Regions from separate parts of the Rhizobium sp. NPDC090279 genome, predicted to be linked through region 1. Evidence: predicted binding sites of a transcription regulator. Region 1 holds the regulator's gene; each other region holds the start of a gene.

The links. The regulator PhoB, encoded in region 1, activates phosphate uptake and scavenging genes when phosphate is short. The targets are predictions, from matches to a motif close to TGTCATNNANCTGTCAT.
Positions count from the first base shown of each region.
Region 2: the regulator PhoB is predicted to act here: its motif matches at 1,914-1,930, upstream of ACIQWP_RS11335 (UDP-2,3-diacylglucosamine diphosphatase).
Region 3: the regulator PhoB is predicted to act here: its motif matches at 1,654-1,670, upstream of ACIQWP_RS22840 (toxic anion resistance protein).

Region 1 is NZ_JBIVYI010000003.1:425,112-428,386, forward strand. Features, by position in the region: gene pstB (phosphate ABC transporter ATP-binding protein PstB) at 1-472, shown strand, start outside; gene phoU (phosphate signaling complex protein PhoU) at 524-1,237, shown strand; gene phoB (phosphate regulon transcriptional regulator PhoB) at 1,269-1,952, shown strand; gene ACIQWP_RS10095 (GcrA family cell cycle regulator) at 2,044-2,580, opposite strand; gene ACIQWP_RS10100 (aspartate aminotransferase family protein) at 3,006-3,275, shown strand, end outside.
Region 2 is NZ_JBIVYI010000004.1:133,081-136,355, forward strand. Features, by position in the region: gene ACIQWP_RS11330 (MFS transporter) at 1-874, opposite strand, end outside; gene ACIQWP_RS11335 (UDP-2,3-diacylglucosamine diphosphatase) at 1,042-1,848, opposite strand; gene ACIQWP_RS11340 (glycerophosphodiester phosphodiesterase) at 1,962-2,717, opposite strand; gene ACIQWP_RS11345 (NADP-dependent malic enzyme) at 2,978-3,275, shown strand, end outside.
Region 3 is NZ_JBIVYI010000009.1:165,176-168,450, forward strand. Features, by position in the region: gene ACIQWP_RS22825 (glycerophosphodiester phosphodiesterase) at 1-199, opposite strand, end outside; gene ACIQWP_RS22830 (RidA family protein) at 199-666, opposite strand; gene ACIQWP_RS22835 (cell envelope integrity EipB family protein) at 802-1,629, shown strand; gene ACIQWP_RS22840 (toxic anion resistance protein) at 1,833-2,912, shown strand; gene ACIQWP_RS22845 (substrate-binding domain-containing protein) at 2,918-3,275, shown strand, end outside.

The DNA.
Region 1 (3,275 bases):
GTTTCCGAAGTCGATCTACGAGAATGTCGCCTACGGGCCTCGTATCCATGGCCTGCATCGCTCCAAGGCCGATCTCGATCATATCGTCGAGACCAGCCTGCAGAAGGCAGGCCTTTGGGGCGAAGTCCGGGATCGCCTCCACGATGCCGGCACGAGCCTGTCGGGTGGTCAGCAGCAGCGCCTGTGCATCGCCCGCGCCGTTGCCGTCAGCCCCGAGGTCATCCTGATGGACGAGCCCTGTTCGGCGCTCGATCCGATCGCAACCGCCAAGGTCGAAGACCTTATCCATGAGCTGCGGGAAAATTTCACGATCGTCATCGTGACGCATTCCATGCAGCAGGCAGCCCGCGTCTCGCAACGCACCGCAATGTTCCATCTCGGCCATCTGGTTGAGGAGAACGACACCGATAAGATGTTCACCAATCCCGACGATTTCCGCACGCAGGATTACATCATGGGCCGTTTTGGTTGATGATGTCAGGCGCGCGGCTCCTTTCACACAGTTTACCTTGAGGATAGAAAAATGGTCTCCACTCACATTCTCTCTGCCTATGACGAAGACCTGAAGTTCCTGACGCGCCGCATTGCTGAAATGGGCGGTCTGGCCGAGCAGATGGTCAGCGACAGCGTCCGCGCGCTGGTCAACAGCGATACCGGCCTCGCCCAGAAGGTCATCTCCGACGACGTCGTTCTCGACCATGCCGAGCGCGAAGTCGGCGACAAGGCGATCGTCACCATCGCTCGTCGTCAGCCGATGGCGGCCGACCTGCGCGAGATCATGGGCTCGATCCGCATCGCCTCCGATCTGGAGCGCGTCGGCGATCTCGGCAAGAACACCGCCAAGCGCGTCATCGCCGTGCAGGGCACCGGTGTTCCCCGTCGTCTCGCCCGCGGCATCGAACACCTGTCCGAACTGGCGCTGAGCCAGCTCAAAGAAGTCCTCGACGTCTACGCCACCCGCTCGCCGGACAAGGCCGTGTCGATCCGCGAACGCGACGAGGAAATCGACGCGATGTACACCTCGCTGTTCCGCGAGATGCTGACCTACATGATGGAAGATCCGCGCAACATCACCACCTGCACGCATCTTCTCTTCTGCGCCAAGAACATCGAGCGCATCGGCGACCATGCCACCAACATCGCCGAGACGATCTATTACATGGCGACCGGTGCCCAGCCGGAAGGCGAGCGCCCGAAAGACGATACCGCCAACACCGTCGGCGCAGTGACGGAATAATCTGGAAGCGAAGAAAGGAGACCATAGGCGCATGGTTCCGAGAGTTGCTGTTGTAGAAGACGAGGAAGCGCTCAGCGTTCTGCTGCGCTACAATCTCGAGGCCGAAGGCTTCGAGGTCGATACGATCCTCAGAGGCGATGAGGCCGAGCTGCGTCTCCAGGAGCGCATCCCCGACCTTCTGATCCTCGACTGGATGCTCCCCGGTGTATCCGGCATCGAGCTCTGCCGCCGGCTGCGTATGCGGCCGGAGACGGAGCGGCTGCCGATCATCATGCTGACGGCCCGCGGCGAGGAGAGCGAGCGCGTGCGTGGTCTTTCCACCGGCGCGGACGACTACGTCGTCAAGCCGTTCTCGACGCCGGAGCTGATGGCTCGCGTCAAGGCGATGCTGCGGCGCGCCCGTCCGGAGGTTCTCTCCACGGTGCTTCGTTGTGGCGATATCGAGCTCGACCGCGAGACCCATCGCGTTCACCGCAAGAGCCGCGAAGTGCGGTTGGGGCCGACGGAATTCCGCCTGCTGGAATTCCTGATGTCCTCGCCGGGCCGTGTCTTCTCGCGTTCGCAGCTGCTCGACGGCGTTTGGGGACACGATATCTATGTCGACGAACGTACTGTCGACGTCCATGTCGGCCGCCTGCGCAAGGCGCTCAACTTCTCCAATATGCAGGATGTCATCCGCACCGTTCGCGGCGCGGGCTACTCCATGGAGGCCTGAGCGGGAATACCCGATCAGGCACTCAACATAGCGGCGGAAACAGAAAACGGGCCCCAAAGGGCCCGTTTCTTTACCTCAATTATGGGGCATCTCAGCCGCGCGGTTGCGCCGGCCGACGCCGCTCATGCACCGGCTGATAGGCCAGGCGCTGATGGTAGCCGCAATAGGGCGATGCATCTGGGCTCTCGTTGCCGCAGAAGTGGAAATCGTCCTTCAAGGGATCGCCGACCGGCCACTTGCAGGTGCGCTCGGTCAGTTCCGTCAGGCCGAGGCGCCGGGAGATCGGGACGACGACATTGGTGGCCGGGCGATACTGGATCTCGTTGACGGCATCGATCTCGACTTCTTCCCTCAGCATGGTTGCGCCCTGCTGGCGGGTGACCACGGTGCGGGTTGCAACACGCGTTCCATAGCTCGCTGCGCGGGGAGCTGCGGCGCTGCGCTTCGGCGTGCGTGCTGCGGTTGCCGTGCCGCCCGCCTTCGCTCGGCCGGGAAGGTTCAGGCGATGCACCTTGCCGATGACGGCGTTACGGCTCACGCCACCAAGCTGCGCAGCGATCTGGCTGGCGCTCAACCCTTCGGACCATAGCTTTTTCAGCTTCTCGACGCGTTCGTCTGTCCAATTCATGCCCTGTCTCCGCTGTCGCGTTTCCGATGGCAGAATCCCTCACCATTGCCTCGTATGGGGTCGAGGCGCGAAACGCTCTAAAATTGTGGTGACTAGTTCCGCCGCATGCAGTCTAGCAATTGCTTTTTAACCTAGTGTGAGGCTGACTCCGTGACAAGAGTCGCGGGAATCTTGAGGAATCGATTTCGAGGTTTTCCCCAACTTGCTGTCCCGGCGTGGCATTTCTGCAATAGCCGCCGCCGAACCTATCCCTTTTGCCCGCAAGCGCTTTCTCGCACCTGCCAAAACGGCAGTTTTGTTGACATCGCGGTGCAAAACATCAATAGTGCGCAGGCCGCCGCAAGGCGGCATTTTTGATTTTTTCGGACCCGTTTCATCAAACGGAAGCGATCGGTCCTTAAAGTTGTGATCGAGGAGATATGGCCATGGCCGAGACCGCGCCGCTTTATGACACCTACATGCGTGCTCCGCTGCGGTTCGAGCGAGGCGAAGGCGTCTGGCTGATCACGGAAAGCGGCGAACGCTACCTCGATTTCGCAGCCGGCGTTGCGGTTAATTCGCTCGGCCATGCGCACCCCCATCTCGTCGCGGAACTGAAGGCGCAGGCCGACAAGGTGTGGCATCTGTCCAACCTCTACGAGGTGCCCGGTCAGGAGAAGCTTTCGAAGCGGTTGACGGACGTGACCTTCGCCGAC
Region 2 (3,275 bases), on a different contig from region 1:
GCAGAATGCACATGGTCGAACCGAAAAAGATCAGCGTCCATGCGCTGAACCGCCTGCTCAGTTTTTTCGACAGGAAGAAGACCATCACCTCGGCCGCAACGCCGATGCTCCAGAGGACGGCGATCTCGGCGCCGGAAAAACCCAGCTTGTGCCAGTAGATGGACGCGAAGGTATAGAGCATCGCATGGCTCGATTGCTGTATCGACACCCCGATCATGGTGATGAGCAATTGCGGGGAGCGCAAATTTCCGGTCGGCGGTTGCAGGTTGATCGGCTGGTTGCGGCGGCGCGTCGGCCCGATGCGGGGAGCAAACAAGCCCATCAGCGTCGTAAGGATGAACCCCCCTACCATCACAGGCAGTACGGTGGTTCCGCCCCACATGCCGATCAGTTGGCCGCCGAGAAGGGTCGAGAGGATGAATGTGATCGATCCCCAGACCCGCATGGAACCGTAGTCGAAGCCCCAGCGGCGTACGCCCGACATGGCGATCGATTCAACCACCGGCACGTAGGGCGCATAGGTGGCGCCCTGGATGCCGTAGACCAGAAGCACGGGCCAGAAGTCGCTGGTCCAGTAGAGTGCGATCGCCGTCAGAAGCGACGTAGCACCCGACCATAGCAATACATCGGCACGCTCCGTCATGTGATCGGCCAGCACCGCGATGATGGGGGTCACGAGGACGCGCACGACCATGGGAATGGCGATCACGAGGCCGATCTCGTGATCGTTGAAATTCAGCCCCGCCAACCAGACGGGAAAGAACGGTACGGCAATGCCGTTGACGAACAACGGGGCGCAATAGGACAAGGCGGCGCGCAAACGGAAATAGGGAGGCGCACCCTCGCCCTGGAAGGACTTGATCGCGGGAATCATGACAGACCTGAAGGGGAACTTATTTGTCCCTATCATGCTATCGAGAATACGACTATGGCGAGAAATGGCCAAAACCGTAACGTTTCGGAAAAATCCGAAGATACAGCCGCTCCGCAGCGATCAATAATTATGACAGCCGATTATCAAGTCCGTGAGGAGGCGCCGGATCACGCCGCCTGAACCCCGAACGGCCGCGGCAATTCCCCGACCGGAGAATCGACGGGCTGCACATCGAGAATAGTCCGCCAGGTGATCAGCTCGAACGTGCCGTCCTCATGCTCGGCGATGGCCGTGCAGCTCTCCACCCAGTCGCCGGTATTGATGTAGCGGACGCCGTCGAGATCCTCGATCACCGCATGGTGGATGTGGCCGCAGATGACGCCGTCTGCATCGTTGCGCCTGGCTTCCTCGGCGACGACACGCTGGAATTCGCCGATGAAGTTGACGGCGTGCTTGACCTGCAGCTTTGCCCAGGCCGAGAAGGACCAATAGGGCATGTTCAGGCGGCGGCGCACGGCGGCAAGACCGATATTGATCAGTATGGCCATGTCATAGGCCCAATCGCCGAGATAGGCGAGCAGGCGGGCGTTGCGGACGACGACATCGAATTCGTCGCCATGCAGGATCAGATACTTCTTGCCGTCGGCCGTTTCGTGAATGGCGCGCTGCGCCACCTCGATGCCGCCGAAGTGCATGCCCGGGAAATCGCGCAGGAATTCGTCGTGATTGCCGGGAATATAGACGATGCGTGTGCCCTTGCGCGCCTTGCGCAGCAACTTCTGGACGACATCATTACAATCCTGCGGCCAGTACCAGTTCCGCTTGAGACGCCAGCCATCGACAATATCGCCGACCAGGAAGATCGTATCGGCGTCATGGTGACGGAGAAAGTCGAGCAGAAAGTCCGCCTTGGCGGCTTTCGAGCCCAAGTGTACATCAGAAATGAACAGCGTTCGGAATCGGCGGGTGTCCATGTTTTCATTCACGAACCTTAACGTCCGTGCCCTATCTACCTTGGCTATTCCAAAACCAGACTCGTGTTTCAGGAAGATGACAAACCCTGTGTCTGCCGGCTTATCCAGCACGATCACCCGCGCTTGGCGGCGATCGCCAGATCCGGACGGTCGCTAGTAAAACTGGCGACACCAAGGCGAAACATGGCCCGCGCCGCCTCGCCCGTATGCGCCGCCCACCCATGCACCGTCACTCCATTCTTGCGAAAGAGCTCCATGAGCTCGTCATCGAGCGCATCGGCGCGTATTGCAATCTCGCGCACGCCTGAGCTGCGCAGCGCTGTGATGATCCCACTCCAGCCGAGTTGCCCGGCCGCCTGAGGCGAGCAGAGGAAGATAAAGCCGAGCAGGTCGCCGACATTCAGGCCGTGTTCACCGAGCGCTGCCGCGAATGCTGCGAGACGCGGCAAGGAAAAGCTCGTCACCATCGTGCGCGTCAGCATGCCGGTCGCCGCCAGCTCGTCGACGATGCGCCGCTCCATGCCCTCATATGGCGTCCCATCCGCCCTTGTCTTGATCTCCAGCCGGAGGTCGACGGCAGAGGGGCCAAAGATATCGATGGTCTCCATGAGCGTCGGAATCGTTTCACCGCCGCTTCCGATCACGACATGGCGCATCAGCTCGCCGTAGCTGAAATCGGCGATAGCGCCCTTGCCGTCAGTCATCCGGTCGATCAGAGCGTCATGATGCACGACGAGCTTGCCGTCCCGTGTCTGATGGATGTCGAATTCGACGAGATCGACATCGAGCTTGGCGGTCTGCGAAAAGGCGAGCCTGGTGTTCTCAGGCCACAAATGAGCACCACCGCGATGGGAAGCAATCAGAGTCATCCGGGAAATCTCCGCACGCGCTCTTCATAGGTCGGCGCGATGAATGCCTGATGACGCGGCCGCGACCACTCCGGGCCGAGGGAGGGCCATCGAGCGACCCTTGCAAAAAAGGCAATTCAGTTTTGCCACGACAAAACGCGGCCCGACGTCAATTGCATACTGTGAACGTGAAGCGATTGATGTATGCAGAAGACTCAAAGCGCAGGCAGGAATGGAGACGCGAGTTGGATACGAACGACACTTCGAAGGCAGCCAAGAACATGGCGAGCGGAGATCTCGACGAACAGGCGCTTTATTTCCATCGCTACCCCCGCCCCGGCAAGCTGGAAATTCAGGCGACAAAACCCCTAGGCAACCAGCGCGATCTGGCGCTCGCTTATTCCCCCGGCGTCGCGGCTCCTTGCATCGCCATCCGCGACAATCCTGAGATGGCTGCCGACTACACGTCCCGCGCCAATCTCGTTGCGGTGATTTCCAACGGTTCCGCCGTACTCGGCCTCGGCAATATCGGCCCGCTCGCCTCCAAGCCGGTCATGGAAGGCAAGGCCGTTCTCTTCA
Region 3 (3,275 bases), on a different contig from region 1:
TGCAGACGCGCTGCAGATCGTCGTCATGGAAGACGACCGGAACGCCGTCCGAGGCGTAATGCAGGTCGCACTCTATGGCGAAACCCGCCTCGATGGCGCGGCTGAAGGCTGAGAGCGTATTCTCCCAAACCTCCTTGTTCATGTCATGATAGCCGCGGTGAGCGACGGGACGCTCGGTCAACCAGGCAAGCTTGCTCATCAGGCGATTTCCAGAATGGCATCGATTTCGACGGCGGCATTGAGCGGCAGGGCTGCCATGCCGACGGCGGCGCGGGCATGTTTGCCGGCTTCACCCAAGACGTTTGCCAGAAGATTGGAGGCACCGTTGATCACAAGGTGTTGTTCGACGAAATCCGGTGTCGAGGCAACGAAGCCGTTCAGCTTGATCAGGCGCTTGATGCGGCTGAGATCGCCGCCAAGGGCAGCCTTTGCCTGTGCGAGGATGTTGATAGCGCAGAGTTCAGCTGCGCGCTGGCCGCCGGCAACGTCGACATCCTTGCCGAGATGGCCCGTCACGCCGACCTTGCCATTTTCCATCGGCAATTGACCCGACAGATAGAGAAGATTGCCGCTGATGACATAGGGAACATAGTTGGCGGCAGGTGCCGCGGCCTGCGGCAGAACGATGCCGAGTTCCTTCAGGCGGCCCTCGATAGCGTCGGACATTTTCATCTCCCGTTTTGTTGTAAAAACTTCAAAAATCCGGCATCAAGACTAAATTCCGTCACTTAGGATCGGCAGCCTCGTTTCAGCCGAAAGCGTTCTTATAACATCGCATGCGAGTCCAACAGGAGATAATGAATGTTCCGCTCGAGTCTTGCTGCCGCCGTCGTTTCGGGGCTGGGCATTCTGTCACTTGGGACTTCGGCGGCCTATGCGGCCGGTCCGAGCGGGCTTATCGCACATCGCGCCGTCTACGATCTCGAGCTGAAGGATGCTTCCGATCGCTCGGGCATTTCCGGCATGGTCGGCCGCATGGTCTATGAGTTCGACGGTTCCGACTGCACCGGATTTACCACCAATTTCCGCTTCGTGACGAAGATCGACACCGGCGATTCCACCCGCGTCAGCGATCAGCAGACGACGACCTTCGAGGATCTCGGCAAGCGCCTGTTCCGCTTCGAGACCAAGTCCTACACCGACAACCAGCTCGACAAGGATGTGCGCGGTGCCGCGAGCGACGACCAGAAAGGCATCAAGGTCGATCTCACCCAGCCGCACAGCAAGCAGGTTCAGATCATCGAGAGCCGCTTCCCGACGGAGCATATGCTCGACATCATCCACAATGCGAAGCTCGGCAAGAACTTCTTCGAGGCGCAGGTCTTCGATGGTTCCGATGACGGCGACAAGCCGCTGATCGCGACCACCGTCGTCGGCAAGGAGCAGACGCCGGCCACGGATGATCCCGATGCCGACAAGGCCGGCGCTTTTGCCAAGACGCCTTTCTGGCCGGTGACTGTCGCCTATTTCAACGAGAAATCCACGGGCGATGCCACGCCGGTCTACCGCATGTCCTTCAAGCTCTATGAGAACGGCATAACGCGCGACCTCACCATGGATTATGGCGACTTCGTGCTGACCGGCAAGCTTACCAAACTCGAAGTTCTCGGTACCAAGGCGTGCCAATAGCTCTCGCGCGGCGTGCAAAATCCTTGTCATAAAACTGTGATTCAAGTTTCACTATTGTGTGGAATGATCGACACGCACAGGTAAGTGTAGCTTATCTATGCTTCGATCTGGAATTGTAGTGGGGCGCGCGGGGGCATCGTCTTGGGGGCGATTGGCATTTTTTGCGGTCGGCTCCCGAGTCTATGGACGAGAAAGCACGACCTATGAGCAATACCGATATCTCCACCGGTTCCAATAATACCTTGCCGGCTGTTGCAGCCGATCCTGCGGAAATCGCCCGCATCGGTGACAGCATCGATCTAACCGACCGTGCTGGCATTTCCGTCTATGGCGACCGCGCCCAGCAGGCCGTCTCCGACTATTCCGACCGTATCCTGCGCGAGGTGCGCAACCGCGATCTCGGCGAGGTCGGCAAGCTGTTGACCGATATCATCGTCAAATCGAAGAAACTCGATCCGGCCTCCCTGAAGGACGAGGGTTTCCTGTCCCGGATGTTCTCCTCGTTCAGGGCCAAGCTGGAGCGCTTCAAGGAACAGTTCGAGGATGTGGCCGGTCAGATCGACCGAATCGGGCTCGAGCTCGATCGGCACAAGGACGTTCTGCGCAGGGACATCGCCCTCCTGGACGATCTGCACGAAGAGACCAAGCTATCCATCGTGCACCTCGACGCTTATGTGCAGGCCGGCAAGGATTTCGCCGAGCGCTTTCGCGCGACCGAACTTCCACGCCTGAAGAGCACGGCCGACGCAGCCTCCACCGGTCCCGGCGGCGGCATGCTGGAGGCGCAGGTCTATCAGGACAGCCTGCAGGCTCTGGATCGACTCGAAAAGCGGGTTTTCTACCTGCAGCAAGCCCGTCAGCTCGGCATTCAGCAACTGCCGCAGATCCGCATCGTCCAGGCGGGAGACGAGACGCTGATCGAAAATCTTCAGGCGACATCTGCGCTGACGGTGCCGGCATGGAAGCAGAAGATGGTGATTCTGCTCGGCCTGACCCAGCAGAAGTCCGCGCTCGAACTGCAGAAGACCGTCACCGACGCCACCAACGACATGATCCGCCAGGCGTCGAAAATGATGAAGGATCAGGCGATTGCCATAGAGCAGCAATCGCAGCGCGGTATCGTCGATATCGACACGCTCGCCGCAGCCAATCGCGATCTCATCGACACCATCGGCGGCGTTCTGAAGGTGCAGGAGGATGGCCGCGCCAAGCGGGCCGAGGCTGAGCAGCGGATGCAGAAAATGACCATCGAGCTCAAGAAAGCAATGATCGAGGCGCGGTAATTCGCATGACAATCCGCACATTCGTTACCGGCCTGACGCTCGCGGCAGCTCTTGCGCTGAGCGGCTGCGACGTCGGCGGCCAGGGCCCGAAGTTCTCGATCGTTTCCGGCTCCGAAAACACTGTTCTTCAACCGATCGTCGAGGAATTCTGCAGGGAGAAGAAGGCGACCTGCAGCTTCACCTATGAGGGGACGCTGGATATCGGCCTGGCGCTCCAGAGCGAGCAGGGCGTCGAACAGGATGCCGTCTGGCCGGCGTCGGGCGTCTGGGTCGACATGTTCGATGCCAAGCGCCGCGTGAAGTCGCTGACGTCAGTTGCGCAGATGCCGGTCATTCTCGGCGTGCGCAAGTCCAAGGCCGAGG